DNA from 2 places in the Oceaniradius stylonematis genome. Region 2 is predicted to be linked to the other one. Evidence: riboswitches for the same ligand, from Rfam matches in the RefSeq annotation. Region 2 holds a riboswitch; the other holds the start of a gene.
The links. Region 2 has a riboswitch for cobalamin ahead of cobU (bifunctional adenosylcobinamide kinase/adenosylcobinamide-phosphate guanylyltransferase). Riboswitches for the same ligand answer to the same signal wherever they lie in the genome.
Positions count from the first base shown of each region.

Region 1: it holds a riboswitch for cobalamin, as region 2 does, so the genes downstream of both, ACOQOU_RS07135 (DUF1636 family protein) here and cobU (bifunctional adenosylcobinamide kinase/adenosylcobinamide-phosphate guanylyltransferase) in region 2, are expected to answer to the same signal.

Region 1 covers NZ_OZ244994.1:1,433,851-1,441,502, forward strand. Annotated here, with positions in the region: gene ACOQOU_RS07120 (AMP-dependent synthetase/ligase) at 1-1,203, shown strand, start outside; gene maiA (maleylacetoacetate isomerase) at 1,270-1,917, opposite strand; gene ACOQOU_RS07130 (fumarylacetoacetate hydrolase family protein) at 1,922-2,617, opposite strand; cobalamin riboswitch at 2,817-3,040, shown strand; gene ACOQOU_RS07135 (DUF1636 family protein) at 3,138-3,554, shown strand; gene ACOQOU_RS07140 (ABC transporter ATP-binding protein) at 3,551-4,372, shown strand; gene ACOQOU_RS07145 (ABC transporter substrate-binding protein) at 4,390-5,337, shown strand; gene ACOQOU_RS07150 (FecCD family ABC transporter permease) at 5,341-6,345, shown strand; gene ACOQOU_RS07155 (Fur family transcriptional regulator) at 6,389-6,796, opposite strand; gene ACOQOU_RS07160 (metal ABC transporter permease) at 6,802-7,644, opposite strand; gene ACOQOU_RS07165 (metal ABC transporter ATP-binding protein) at 7,634-7,652, opposite strand, start outside.
Region 2 covers NZ_OZ244994.1:798,463-806,114, reverse strand. Annotated here, with positions in the region: gene ACOQOU_RS04065 (hypothetical protein) at 1-159, shown strand, start outside; gene ACOQOU_RS04060 (DUF922 domain-containing protein) at 160-741, opposite strand; gene ACOQOU_RS04055 (cobyric acid synthase) at 1,192-2,676, shown strand; cobalamin riboswitch at 2,698-2,938, shown strand; gene cobU (bifunctional adenosylcobinamide kinase/adenosylcobinamide-phosphate guanylyltransferase) at 3,061-3,594, shown strand; gene cobW (cobalamin biosynthesis protein CobW) at 3,598-4,677, shown strand; gene cobN (cobaltochelatase subunit CobN) at 4,845-7,652, shown strand, end outside.

The DNA.
Region 1 (7,652 bases), 640 kb from region 2:
AACCTTTATGTGGCCAGCACGCAGGCGGCCAAGATCTTTGCCGGCTTCTCGCCGGGCACCAACATTTTGAGCTATCTGCCGCTGTGCCACATCGCCGAGCAAAACATGACGGTGATCAACGCGCTTACCGGCCAGTTCGTCATGAATTTCGGCGAATCCCTGCGCACGATCACGCTCGATCTGCGCGATGTCGCCCCGCAGATCTTTTTCGGCGTGCCGCGCATCTGGGAGAAGATGCAGGCGGGCGTGATGGTCCAGGCCAACACGTCCGGCCGGGTCCGCCGGGCGCTCACGATGGCGGCGCTGGCCTCGGCGAAAAAGCGCGGCGACACGCCGCGCCGCGACTGGTCGTTGGGCCAGCGCCTGGAGAACGCCTTCTGGGACGTGCTCGTCTACCGCCACATCCGCAGCTATCTCGGCCTCAGCCGCTGCCGTTTCGCGATCACCGCGGCAGCGCCCATCTCGGTCGATCTCGTGCATTTCCTGCGCGGCATCGGCGTCAATGTGCGCGAGATCTGGGGCATGACGGAAACCACCGGCGCGGCCAGCGTCCAGCCCGACTGGGGCGGCAGCGAAGGCCGCGTCGGCTTCTTCCTGCCGGAGGTGCAATGGCAGATCGCCGACGATGGCGAACTGCTGGTCAAGTCGGGCCTCGTCTTCAAGGGCTATTACAACAATCCCGAGGCAACGTCGGAGACCATCACCGATGGCTGGCTGCACACGGGCGATGTCGCGGAAGCCGCGCCCGACGGCTCGATCTCCATCGTCGACCGCAAGAAGGACATCATGATCAACGCGGCGGGCAAGAACTTGGCGCCGTCGCTGATCGAGAACACGATGAAGGCCTCACCCTTCATCAAGGAATGCATCGTCATCGCAGACCGGCGGCCCTATGCCGTCGCGCTGATCCAGCTCGACATGGACACGGTGCGCCTGTGGGCTGAATCGAAAGGCATCGCTTACACAACGTTCCGTTCGCTGGCTGAAAACGCCGACGTCAAGGCGCTGATCGACCGCGAAGTCGACAAGCAGAACCAGCTTCTGGCGCGCGTCGAGCAGGTCAAGAAGGTCTGGCTTTTGCCCAAGGAACTGGACCATGACGATGGCGAGGTGACGGCCACCATGAAGGTCCGCCGCGCCAAGATCTACGATTTCTACGGCACCGAGATCGAGGCGCTCTACGACAAGGCGCCGGCGAACTGAGCGCCAGCGTCGTGCATTGCGCGCCGGCTCATGGCATTCCCCCGGGCGGGTCCGGGTCGGTCGCGGTCACGCGGCGTCGGGCTGGTTGGGCGGCGCGGCTTTGCGGAAAGCATCGATTGCGTCAAGCCGCTCGAAGATCGCGGAGATCGTCGGCCACCGGGCGGTGTCGATCGCAAAACGCCTGTTGTTCCAGACCTGCGCGTAAAGGCAGATGTCCGCCATGCCCGGCGTGTCGCCATGGCAGAGCGGACCGGTCGCCGGATCGCCCGCGAGCATCGCCTCCAGCGGTTCGAACGTGGTCGTCACCCAATGGGTGAACCAGGCTTTCTGACCGGCCTCATCGGCGCCGAAACGGTCGGCGAGATGGTTGAGGACACGCAGATTGTTGAGCGGATGCACCTCGCAGGCGATCATGTAGGAGAGCGCGCGCACGCGCGCACGCCCGTCCGCATCGGGAGGCAGCAGCGCCGGCCCGGGATGCGTTTCATCGAGCCATTCGATGATCGCCAGCGACTGGGTCAGCACCGTACCGTCGTCGCGTTCGAGCGCCGGCACGAGGCCCTGCGGGTTGAGGGCCAGAAAGCGCGGCGAATAGTTCTCCTTGGCGCGCAGGGCGTAGGAGACATAGTCATAGTCCACGCCCTTGAGATTGAGCGCCGCGCGCAGCCGGGTCGATGTGGATGAGCGAAAATAATTGTGCAGTTTGAGGGTCATTGGCTTATCCGCGCGGTCCGATCGTGGTCGTGATTTCGCCGAGCCCCTCGATGGAGACCACGCAGACATCGCCTGCGGCCAGAGGGCCGACACCGGCGGGCGTGCCGGTCATGATCAGGTCTCCGGGCCGCAGGGCAATCGAGTGCGACAGGATCGAGACGACTTCCGGCACCGACCAGATCATTTCGGACAGGTCGGCATCCTGCCGGGTCTCGCCATTGACCGTCAACCGGATGAAGCCCTTGTCCGGATGGCCGACCCTGGATGCCGGATGCGCCGGCCCGATCACCGCCGATCGGTCGAACCCTTTGGCCATGTCCCAGGGGCGGCCCAGTTCACGTGCCGCCGACTGCAGATCGCGCCGGGTCAGATCGTTGCCCGCCGCATAGCCCCAGACATGGGACAGGGCGTCGGCTTCGGCGATGTCGCGCCCGCCGGTGCCGACGACGATCACCAGTTCGGCTTCATGATGCAAGTTTTCGGTTTCCGGCGGATAGGCCACCGTCTCGCCGTCCATGACGACCGCATCGGCCGGCTTGGTGAAGAAGAAGGGCGGCTCGCGATCGGGATCACGGCCCATTTCGCGCGCGTGGGCGGCATAGTTGCGGCCGACGCAGAAGATGCGGCGCACGGGGACCAGGTCGTCGCTGTCAGCCACCGCGATTGTCGGGACCGGCGCCGGTTCGAAGACATACGACATGCAGGCTTCCTTCAATTGAACATGGTCTTGGCCGGGTGGCCCTGGCAGACGCTTATCATTGCCCGGTCCCGCCCGCCATGGCGGGCAGCATCGAGGCGCAAGTCGCCCCAAACATCGATAACGGTCATGGCAGCCGGTATCGCTGCATGTGCACATCGAGCGTTCGGACAATTTCGGAGTTGAAGCCGGCCGGCAACCGGACTAGCGTGGACGCGATGGTTCTTGCGGGCCGAGCGCGTCCGCGGGATGAAAAGGGAACACGGTGAGGAGGAGCCTCAAGGGCGCCAAAACCGTGACTGCCCCCGCAACTGTGAGCGGAGAGCGACCCCCACCAATGCCACTGGCCGGCATCGTCCGTCCGGGAAGGCGCGGGGAAGCGAGGAACCGCAAGTCAGGAGACCTGCCATCATCATTTCACTCGAACCGGACGGGGATGTCCGGAGGAGAGACACATGATGAGACGATCTGGCGCCTTGCGCCGCACATCACGGTCTTTGCCCTCCGCCCCGCGGAGCAGCGGATGGTCGATCGATCCAACCACAAGATAACCGTATGCGTTTCGTGCCGTCACAAGAGAGGTGAGCCCGACGACCAGTGCCGGCCCGGCATTGAGCTGATCGCGCGCCTTCGGAAGGCCATGACCCTTGCCGGCGATGCCATCGGCGCGGACTTCGCAATCTCGGGGACGGTCTGCATGGCCGGCTGCGACCGGCCCTGCACGGTTGCCTATTTCGGTTCGCACAAGGCCACCTATCTGTTCGGCGACATCGACGCCGACGCGAACATTGACGATCTGGTCGCGTTTGCCCGCCAGTATGCATCGCTCGACGATGGCTGGTGCTCGTCCACATCGCGGCCGCCGGGCCTGTCCGGCAAGACGCTGGCACGGATTCCCGCCGCGCTCCTGGTGGCCGAAGCGGGCGTATCGGTCCAATGACCCGCCAGACCGCCGCTCTCGACCTACGCGATGTCGGCTACTGGCCGAGCGGACGAAGCCCCGCCGACGCGCTGGTCTCAGCCATCAGCTTTTCCGTCGGCGCCGGCGAGTGCGTCGCTCTGGTTGGCCCGAACGGCGCCGGCAAGACCACGCTCGTCCGGATGATCGCCGGCCTTGCATCGCCCGGCACGGGCACGATCATGATCGATGGCAAGTCCATATCGGCGATGAGCTTTGCCGAGCGGGCACGGCGCATCGCCTATGTCGGCCAGTCCGACGAAGCCGACGGGCGGCTGAGCGTTGCCGACTATGTCGCGCTCGGCCTGTTGCCCCATGCGCGGCTGTTCGCCGGCGGCACAGGGCGGGACGAGGCCCGCCGGGCCTGCGAAACGGTCGGGCTTGGCGACCTTGCCGAAAGGCGGCTCGACCAGCTTTCGGGCGGCGAGCGGCAGCGGGCCAGGATTGCGCGCGCCATGTGTCAAAAGCCGTCGCTTCTGGTCCTGGACGAACCGACCAATCATCTCGACCCCCTGGCTCGCGGCGAACAGCTTGCCATCGTCGCATCGATGGGCGTTCCGATCGTCGCCGCGCTTCACGATCTCACCCTGATCGATGCCTTTGCCGACAAGGTCGCAATCCTCGCCGATGGGCGCCTGCGCGCCTTCGGGCCTCCGGGCGAGACGCTGTCGACCGCCAATGTCCGCGACGTGTTCGGGGTCGACATGCACCGGCTCAAACACCCCGAACACGATTACCATCTGCCGACGCTGGATATCCGGCTTCCAATGCCGACGACACACTCCACGACGCCATGCTGAAAGATGGAGACGTTCCGATGAAACGATTGCTCACCACCCTTCTGTTGGCCGCGCTGGCCTCGCCCGCCATGGCGTGCCCGGTCACCGTTGACAGTTGCGGCACGCTCGTCACCTTCGAGGCGGCGCCCGGGCGCATGGTCGTTCACGACATCAACATGGCCGACATGGCGTTCGCACTGGGCCTGCAGGACCGCATGGTCGGCGTGACCGGCATCTCGGGCTGGTACAAGACAAGCGCCGAGTTCGACGAGCGTCGGGGCGACATTCCCGAACTCGCACCCAAATATCCGACCATGGAGAACCTTGTCGCCGCCGAGCCCGACCTCTTCTTCGCCGGCTGGTATTATGGCATGCGCCCGGGCGGCGAAGTGACGCCGGAAACACTGGAAGCGCAGGGCATCAAGACGCTGGTTCTGACGGAAAGCTGCATTCACCTGGACCAGGATCGGCCCGCGGCATCGATGGACCTTCTGTTTGACGACACGCTGCGCCTTGGCAAAGTGTTCGGCAAGGAAGCCGAGGCAAGGGCCCTTGTCGATGACTGGACATCCAAGCTCGAAGCCATCCGGCAATCGGTGCCGGAAGGCGAAGCCACGCGCGTGTTTCTTTATGATTCCGGCGAAGATCAGCCCTTCACGGCAGGCAAATACGCCATCACCACCGCCATGATCGAGGCGGCTGGAGGGACCAACGTGACCGGCGACATGGAGACAAGCTGGGGACGCACATCCTGGGAGGCCGTTGCGGCCGCCAATCCCGAATTTCTCATCCTTCTCGACTATCAGGGCGGCGATGGCGCCGAGGGCCTCCTGGCATTCCTGAAAGCGCACCCCGTCATGTCGCAGACCGATGCGGTGAAGAACGAGCGCTACGTGACCCTGCGCTATGAGGAACTCACCCCGGGACCGGCGAACATCGACGCGATCGGGAAGATCGCCAAGGCGATCCAGGGCGGCGCGTCCTAGGCGATGCAGCAATCAACGGCGTGGCTCCTGCCGGCACTGGGGCTGCTTGCAGCTCTGGTCGTGGTCGCCATTGCGGTCGGCTCCACGCCGATTCCGGCCAGTGTCGTTGTTGAGGCGCTGTCACGCTCGCTCACCGGGGCCTATGGCGAGGCCGGCCCGACGCCGATCGACCGGATCGTCGTCGATCTCAGGCTGCCGCGCGCGCTGCTTGCGGTCATGGTCGGGGCAGGGCTTGGCGTGGTTGGCTGCCTCCTGCAAACCGTGACGCGAAACGATCTCGCCGATCCGTTCCTGTTCGGCCTTTCCTCGGGCGCCGCGGCCGGCGCCGTGCTCGTCATCACCGTGACGGGCGATGTGCTTGGCATATGGACTCTGCCCATCGCCGCCTTTGTCGGCGGCATGCTCGCCTCGGCCATCGTACTGGTTCTGGTCGCGCGTCTGCGCGATCAGGGACCGGCACGGCTGATCCTCGCCGGTCTGGCGGTATCGTTCCTGTTCATGGCGGTGACCAACTATCTCGTCTTTGCCGGCGATCAGCGGGCAGCGCATTCGGTCCTGTTCTGGACGCTCGGCGGGCTGGGTCTCGCCCGCTGGGATCTGCTCCCCATCGCGCTTGCCGGCGCGGTCGTGATCTTCGTCTTCGCGCAGGTCAGCTATCGCCGGCTCGACGCGCTGCTCGCCGGTGACGACACGGCCAGGACGTTGGGCGTGAACGTCGACGCGATGCGCCGGATCACCTTTCTCGTCTGCGCCTTTGCGACCGCCGCCTTCGTCTCGATCACCGGCGTGATCGGATTTGTGGGCCTGATGGTTCCACACCTCGCACGCGGGTTCGTGGGCCCGATGCACAAAGGGCTGATCATCATGTCGGCGATTATCGGCGCCTGTCTGCTGCTCGCCAGCGACATAGCCGCGCGCACCCTGTTGATGCCGCAGGAACTGCCGATCGGCATTGTCACGACCGCCCTGGGCGCGGTCTTCGTTCTGGGGCTGCTGCGGCGGCTGTAGTCTTCCTCCTTCGCGGTGTGGCGACGGACAGGAACGGTAAACCCTATGCCGGACGGCATCCCGCGCACAAGCCGCGCAGTTCGACCGTCGACTTCTCCAGAACGAAGTCGGCGTCCTGGGCCAACCCTTTCAGGCGCCCGGCCAGCGCATTGTCGGCGATCTCGATCACGCTTCCGCAATCATCGCATATCATGAAGGCCGTGAATTGGTGGCCGTCGCATCCCGGGTGGCGGCACGCCACGAACGCATTGAGGCTTTCCAGCCGGTGGACGAGCCCGAACTCGACCAGCTTGTCCAGCGCGCGATAGACCTGCAGCGGCGCACGAAGACCGTCATCGCGCAACCGGTCCAGGATCGTGTAGGCGCTCAGCGGGCCGCCCGCGTTGGACAGGGCGCCCATCACAAGGGCCTGATTCTTCGTCAGGGCGTCGGAAGCATGGCCGTGCTGCATCCCGATTATCCTTTCGCACCGTGGCGCGGCTCGGTCGCCGGACGATCACGTCCACGGGTCAAACGCCGCCCGGTCGGCACAAGCGACAGCAGGAAGAAGCCCAGTGACGCCACGACGATGCTCGGGCCGGACGGCGTGTCCCATTCGAGCGATCCGAAAAGGCCGGCGACGACCGACGCTGCGCCGATGAGCGCGGCGAGAACAGCCATCTGCTCGGGCCCGGCGGCGAAGCGGCGGGCGGTTGCGGCCGGAATGATCAGCATGGCCGTGATCAAAAGCACGCCAACGATCTTCATGGCGATCGCGATCACAGCGGCCATCAACAGCATGAAGATGATATTGGCGCGGGCTGGGTTCATGCCCTCGGCCTCGGCCAGTTCGCTGTTGACGGTCGCCGCGAACAGCGGACGCCAGATGGCGGCCAGAATGCCGAGAACCACCGCGCCGCCGAGCCAGATGGTGGCCAGATCCGATTTGGAGACGGCCAGTATATCGCCGAACAAAAGCCCCATCAGATCGAAACGCACCCAGGTCAGGAAGGCCAGAACGACCATCCCGAGCGCCAGCGACGCGTGCGCCAAAAGACCGAGAAGGGCATCGGCGGACAGTGTCGCGCCGCGCTGGAGCAGCAAAAGGGCGATCGACACGCAGGCCGACACCGCAAAGACCGCGGCGGTGATGTTCACCTCGAACAGGAATGCCAGCGCGACGCCCAGAAGGGCCGCGTGGGACAGCGTGTCGCCGAAATAGGCCAGCCGGCGCCAGACAATGAAACAGCCCAGCGGACCGGCGACCAGAGCGACGCCGATGCCGGCGATGAGCGCGCGCATGAAGAAATCATCGAACATCGCCATCA
Region 2 (7,652 bases):
ATCGACGCCTTCTCCGGTGCCATGCCCGATCCGGATCGGCTGTCGCGCTCGCTGACCGATCTGGCCGATGCGAGCATCGAACCGCATGCGCGGCGTGTCCGGGCCAATTATCGTCGCCTGCGCGCCGATGGCCGCAAGCGCACCGCGCCGCAGCGCTGATCAGCTGTCGCCGTTGCTGGCCTTCCGAAGAAGCTGTTCGAGCCGTTCATGTTCGGCACGGTCGAAGGCGAGCTGTTCGGCCTGGTGCCGGCGCGCCATGCGCTTGACGACGCGCTCGGCGGATTTGTCGAGCGCCTCGCAGCTCTCGCGCGGCGGCAGCGCCTCGATCGCCTTGCCCAGCTCCCGGGCATAGCGTTCGGCGATCTGAACATGCATATCCTCATGGGCCCTGGCATAGCGGGCCAGCGAATCCCAGGCCGCGCGCAGTTCGCGATCGCGGCTCGTCGCCCGCTCCTTCCAGCGCGGCAAGGTGATGTTGGCATCGATCCGGAACAGGGCCTCCGTAAAGGCGCAGCCCGCATCGGTCTGGTCCTGCTGGACGGACACCGGCACAAAACGGATCGCCGCGACGGCCAGCGCATGGCCCTGCATCGGTCCCTTGCGGCGGATGTCGCGGTCAAGGGCCTCGCTCGTCGTGCCCGAAACCAGATAATATTCGGTGGTCACGTTGGAGGCGGTGCTGGTGCAGGCCGTCAGCGCCAGCGCCACAAAGCCGGTCAGGAGCATTCGCTGCAGCCGCATTAGCCGGACCGTTTCGGTTTATTGACCATGGCGCACTATAGACCGTTCGGCGGCCGATCTGAACACGGAAATTGCCGCAGGCCATGCGCCGCCCATCTGCAAAAAAGAGCAGTCCCCCCAAAATTCCACGGGTCGGAGCGGGCAATTTTCTTGCCGGAACGGCGCCGAAAAGACCGATGTTCAGCTTTTGCTAAGGTCTCATCAACCTGCTGGTAACGTTGTTCCCCTAAAGCTGTGTCCCGAGGCGACAACACGGCCTCACGGCCTCCGGATCAGGTACTGCGTACCGGAGCTCCTGTTTTCCCCGGCGTTTCGGGGATGTGTGTGGTGTGATGCAAAGCCGCGGACGATCATGACGATCGACGCGGTTTTTCATTGCGCCAAAGCCTCTTGCCGCGCGATCGGCGAAACCGCTTTTCAACGCCGCCCCAACCGGTCTAACCAAGGCCGATGACGCGCGCGCTGATGTTTCAGGGAACAGGCTCGGATGTCGGCAAGTCGGTGCTGGTCGCCGGGCTCTGCCGCCTTTATGCCCGGCGCGGCCTGGCCGTTCGTCCGTTCAAGCCGCAGAACATGTCCAACAATGCGGCGGTCGCCGACGATGGCGGCGAGATCGGCCGCGCGCAATGGCTGCAGGCGCTGGCCTGCGGCGTGCCACCCTCGGTGCACATGAACCCGGTGCTGCTCAAGCCGCAGAGCGACACGGGCAGCCAGATCGTCGTGCATGGCAAGGTGGCCGGCACGGCGCGCGGCGCCGACTACAAGCGCAAGAAGCCGCAATTGCTCGATGCGGTGCTGCACAGTTTCCGGACCATCGCCGCCGAGGCCGATCTGGTTCTGGTCGAGGGCGCCGGTTCGCCCGCCGAAATCAATCTGCGCGCCGGCGACATCGCCAATATGGGCTTTGCGACGCGCGCCGGCGTTCCGGTCGTCCTGATCGGCGACATCGACCGGGGCGGGGTGATCGCATCGCTGGCCGGGACCCACGCGATCCTTTCGCCCGAGGACCGGGCGATGGTCGTCGGCTATCTGATCAACAAATTCCGGGGTGACGTGTCGCTGTTCGATGACGGGTTGGCGGCGATCACCGATTTCACCGGCTGGCCCTCTTTCGGGGTCGTGCCATGGTTGGCCGATGCAAGGCGTCTGCCGGCCGAGGATTCGGTCGGTGTCGAAATGTTCGGCGGCGCGAACCGTTCCGGCGCCGTCAAGGTCGCCGTGCCGCTGCTTGGGCGGATCGCCAATTTCGACGATCTCGACCCGCTGGCCGCCGAAGAGGGCGTCAATGTCGTCATGGTGCCGCCGGGCGATCCGATTCCCGGCGATGCGCATCTGATCGTCATTCCGGGAAGCAAGTCCACCGTCTCCGATCTCAAGGCGCTCGACCGGAATGGCTGGCGCCGGCAGATCGTCGACCATGCGCGGCGTGGCGGCCATGTGGTGGGGCTCTGCGGTGGCTATCAGATGCTGGGCCGTGTGGTGCGCGACCCGAAGGGCATCGAAGGCGCGCCGGGCGAGGCCGAGGGTCTGGGTCTTCTGGACATCGAGACGGTGATGCATCCGGCCAAGACCGTCCGCAACGCGTCGGCCCGGTCCGTCGTGCACGATGTGCCGCTGACGGGTTATGAAATCCATCTGGGCGAAACCATCGGTCCCGATTGCGCGCGTCCGGTCGCGATCATCGACGGCCGTCCCGATGGCGCGATCTCCGCCGACGGCCGGGTGATGGGCACCTATCTGCACGGCCTGTTCGACGCGGGCGGGTTCCGGCGCGCCTTTCTGGCCGGTTTCGGAATTGGAGCCGAGGCGGTCGACCATCGCGCGCGGATCGAGGCCGCCGTGGATGCGATCGCCGACGAACTGGAAACGGTGGTTGCCGCCGATGCGTTGCTGGAGGCGGCACGGCCGGTGCGATGCCGTTCCGATTTGCGTTGACTTTGATTTGCCGCGCCGCCTAACGTCGTGCCGATGACCGGTTCCGCCAAGCATATGTGCGGCGGATGAAAAGGGAATGCGGCGGGCGGACCCAAACAGGGCGCCCTCATCGCAGCCGACCCCGCGACTGTAGAATGGCGCGGACGTCCATCGCCGCTTCGTGCGGCGGCCACTGGAGAAATCCGGGAAGGCGGGGCGCTCCGATCCGGGCACTGCCCGGTCGCCATGAGCCAGGAGACCTGCCGATCGCAACGAAACCTCACGGGGCGGGCGTTCCCGGACAGGCGCTGCGCGACCCCATGCGGATCAATGCGATCCTCCTGCGGCCCACCGCGACGGCACTGTTCACCCGAACGCCGGTCCCGCAACGGGCGAGGCTGACATTTGACCGGCGAACCGGCTCTCAGGGACGGTGTGACACTGGTGCTCGGCGGCGCGCGCTCGGGCAAGTCGGGGTTTGCCGAGCGCCTCGTCGCCGGCTCGGGCCTTGACCCCGTCTATGTCGCCACGGCCCAGATTTTCGATGAGGAAATGCGCGAGCGGATCGTCCATCACCGGGCGCGGCGCGGCGCCGAATGGCGGCTTGTCGAAGAGCATGACGCGCTCGAATCCGTGCTGTTGCGGGAGGCGATTGCAGGTCAGGCGGTGCTGGTCGATTGCCTGACGCTCTGGGTCACGAACCTGATGCTCGCCGAAGCCGACATCCGCGCGCGGTCGTTTGCACTGCTCGACGCGCTTGGCGCGTGCGCGTGTCCGGTCGTGCTGGTTGCCAACGAGGTGGGCCTGGGCATCGTGCCGGACAACAAGATGGCGCGCGACTTCCGCGATCATGCCGGGCGGCTGAACCAGGAGATCGCCGCCCATGCCGACACGGTCCATTTTCTGGCAGCCGGGCTGCCGCTGACACTCAAGGGGTGAGACATGCTCAACGCGAAGATACCGGCCACGGTGATCACCGGATTTCTGGGCGCCGGCAAGACGACGATGATCCGCAACATGCTGCAGAATGCCGGCGGCAAGCGGATCGCGCTGATCATCAACGAGTTCGGCGATCTGGGCGTCGATGGCGACGTGCTGAAAGGCTGCGGCATCGAAACCTGCACCGAGGACGACATTGTCGAACTCACCAATGGCTGCATCTGCTGCACGGTGGCCGACGATTTCGTGCCGACCATGACCGCGCTGCTCGAACGCGAGAACCGGCCCGATCATATCGTCATCGAGACGTCCGGGCTGGCGCTGCCGCAGCCGCTGGTGGCGGCCTTCAACTGGCCGGACATCAAGACGCAGGTGACCGTCGACGGCGTGGTGACCGTGATCGATGCGGCCGCCGTCGCCGAAGGGCGCTTTGCGAGCGACCATGACGCCCTCGATGCGCAGCGCGCCGCCGATGACAGCCTCGATCATGAAAGCCCGCTTGAGGAACTGTTCGAAGACCAGATCCGCGCCGCCGACATGGTGGTGCTCAACAAGGCGGACCTCGTGGATGAAGCGCGTCTCGAGGCGGTGCGCTCAAACGTGGCCGGACAGGTCGACCGGCCGCTCAAGGTGATCCATGCGAGCCACGGCGATCTGCCGGTCGCGGTGCTGCTCGGCCTTGGGGCGGCGGCCGAGGATCATATCGGCATGCGCAAATCGCATCATGAGATGCACCATGCGGACGGTCACGCGCACGATCATGATCACGACGATTTCGACAGTTTCGTCGTCGAGACCGGCGCGGTGGGCAATCCGGAGGGGTTCGTCGGCGGGCTGAAAAGCGTGATCGCCGATCATGACATTTTGCGCCTAAAGGGCTTTTGCGCCGTGCCGGGCAAACCGATGCGGCTGGTCATCCAAGCGGTCGGCGGGCGCATCGACACCTATTTCGACCGGCCCTGGGCGCCGGACGAAACGCCGTCAACGCGGCTGGTCGTCATCGGACTGCACGGCATGGAGCGATCCGCGATCGAAGCGGCGATTGCGGCGGCGACGCTGCCAACCGTGGCGGCGGCCGAGTGACCAGGGTTTTTGGCACACCGCCCTCTGTCCCTCCGGGACATCTCCCCCACAAGGGGGGAGAGCAGGCGCAAGTGGCTCGGTTTGGCATCCACTCTCCCCCCTTGTGGGGGAGATGTCGGCATGGCCGACAAAGGGGGGTGTGGATGCTATCGGGGGTGCATGGCTGAATGCATCTGCTGCTGGCACAGAAGGGTTCGGTCGGCGAGGGCGAGGACGAAGCGGTCGATCTCGGCCAGACGCCCGGCGACATCTGCGTCCTGTCGGCGGCGGACACGGAGCTTGCGAGCCTTGCGGCGGCTCATGCCGCGCGCGGCGGCGCATCGTCGCTGCGCCTCGTCAATCTGATGCAGCTTCGCCATGCAATGAGCGTCGACACGTGGATCGAGCGCACCGGCCGGCATGCCAGATTGGTCGTTGCGCGGCTTCTGGGCGGGCAATCCTATTGGGGCTATGCGGTCGAAGCGCTGCGTGCGGCGGCGGACCGGCACGGCTTCGCGCTGGCGCTGCTGCCTGGCGACGACCGCCCCGACCCGCAGCTCGATCCCTATTGCACGGTGGGTGCCCAGGACCGGACACGGCTCTGGGCGCTGCTGCGCGAAGGCGGCCCGGCCAATGCGCGCGGGTTTCTCGATGCGTGCCACGATCTGGTCGCGGGGCGCGCGGTCGCCACCGAGGCCGTGCCGCTATTGAAGGCAGGGGTGTTGGACATACCCCCCTCTGTTGACTTCGCCAACATCTCCCCCACAAGGGGGGAGAGTGGGTTCGCTTCATCGTCGGTCGGCTCACGCATCGTCGGGCAAAACACTGAAGTCGAGGCAGGTCCTCGTCCTCCCCCCATGTGGGGGAGATGTCCCGAAGGGACAGAGGGGGGTGGCTTCGAAGCGATGTCCGACCCGACGCCGCGCGTCGACCCTCCCCAAAAAAGCGTGCAGGGCCGCGCCGCCATCATCTTCTACCGGGCGCTGGTCCAGTCCGGCCAGACGGCGCTGGTCGAAGCGATGGCCGAGGCGCTTGCGGCACGCGGCATGGCGGTGACGCCGATCTTCGTGTCCAGCCTCAAGGACGAGGTGTCGGCGGCGACGGTCGCGCGGCTGTTCGAGACAGACCCGCCGGACATCGTCGTCAACATGACCGGTTTTGCAGTCTCGACGCCGGGCGCGGAGCGGGTGCCGACCGTTCTCGAAGCGACCGGCGCTCCCGTGCTGCAGGCGGTGCTGGCCGGCGGTTCCGCAGAGACTTGGACCGAGTCCAGCCAGGGGCTTGGCGCACGGGATCTGGCCATGAATGTCGCGCTGCCCGAAGTCGATGGCCGCGTCCTGTCGCGGGCAGTGGCGTTCAAGGCCGCCGAGACGTTCGACGAGGCGACGCAATGCAACATCGTCCGGCACAGGCCGGTCGCCGACAGGGTCGGTTTCGTCGCCGATCTTGCCGCCAACTGGGCGCGGCTCAGGCGCACGCAGCCGGCCGAACGGCGCGTCGCGCTGGTGCTCGCCAACTATCCCAACCGGGACGGGCGGCTTGCCAACGGTGTCGGCCTCGACACGCCGGCGGGCACGGTGGAAGTGCTCAGGGCGATGAAAGGGGCGGGTTACGATGTCGGCGATTTTCCCGCCGATGGCGATGCGCTGATCGACCATCTCAAGGCCGGGCCGACCAATGCGGCAACGGAAGGCCGGGAGTTCCGCGAGACGATTTCCTTGAGCGAATACAAGACCTTCTTCGAAACGCTTCCGGTTGAGAATCAGATTCAAGTCACCGAGCGCTGGGGCGCGCCGGAGGACGATCCGTTCTTTGTGGACGGAGAATTCGCGCTGCCGCTGACACGCTTTGGCAATGCGTTTGTCGGCATCCAGCCGGCGCGCGGCTACAATATCGATCCCAAGGAAAGCTACCACTCGCCGGATCTCGTGCCGCCGCACGGTTATCTGGCATTTTACGCCTTCCTGCGCCGGCAGGCCGGTGTCCATGCCATCGCCCATATGGGCAAGCATGGCAATCTGGAATGGCTGCCGGGCAAGGCGCTGGCACTGTCGCAGACCTGTTTTCCGGAAGCGGCACTCGGCCCCGTGCCGCACATCTATCCGTTCATCGTCAACGATCCGGGCGAGGGGAGCCAGGCCAAGCGCCGGACATCGGCGGTGATCATCGATCATCTGACCCCGCCTTTGACACGTGCCGAGAGCTACGGTCCGCTCAAGGACCTCGAAGCGCTGGTCGACGAATATTACGAGGCGGCGGGCAACGATCCGCGCCGGCTGCGGCTGTTGAAGACGCGCATTCTCGATCTCGTGCGTGACATCGGGCTCGACCATGACGCGGGCATCGGGGCGGATGAGACCGACGATGCGGCGCTCGAAAAGCTCGACGCCTATCTGTGCGATCTGAAAGAGATGCAGATTCGCGACGGGCTGCATGTCTTCGGCAAAGCGCCGGAAGGCCGGCTTCTGACCGATCTGACCGTGGCGCTGGCAAGGGTCCCATCGGCCGATCAGGACAGCCTTCATCGGGCGATCGCGGCCGATGCGGATCTGGTGCGTTCGCCCCAAACCTCCCCCTTGAGGGGAGGTCGGAGAAGCGAGCGCAGCGACGCTGATCCGGGTGGGGGTAAAATCGGTGGCAAACCCCCACCCGGCTCGCCTGCGGCTCGCCGACCTCCCCTCAAGGGGGAGGTGGAAGCTGCGACCTTCGACCCGCTCGATTGCGCCATGGGAGAGCCTTGGCGCGGGCCAAAATCTGACATTCTGCGAACACTGTCCGACGATCCATGGCGGACCAATGGCGACACGGTGGAGCGGATCGAGCTGCTCGCCGCGAAGCTGGTCGGAGGCGAGATCGACTGCCCCGCCGATTGGGCACGGACGCGCGGTGCCCTCGACCATGTACGTTTTGCGCTGCAACCTTCGGTCACCGCCTGCGGGCCGGCCGAGATCGAGGGCATGCTGACCGCGCTCGACGGACGTTTCGTCGCGCCCGGC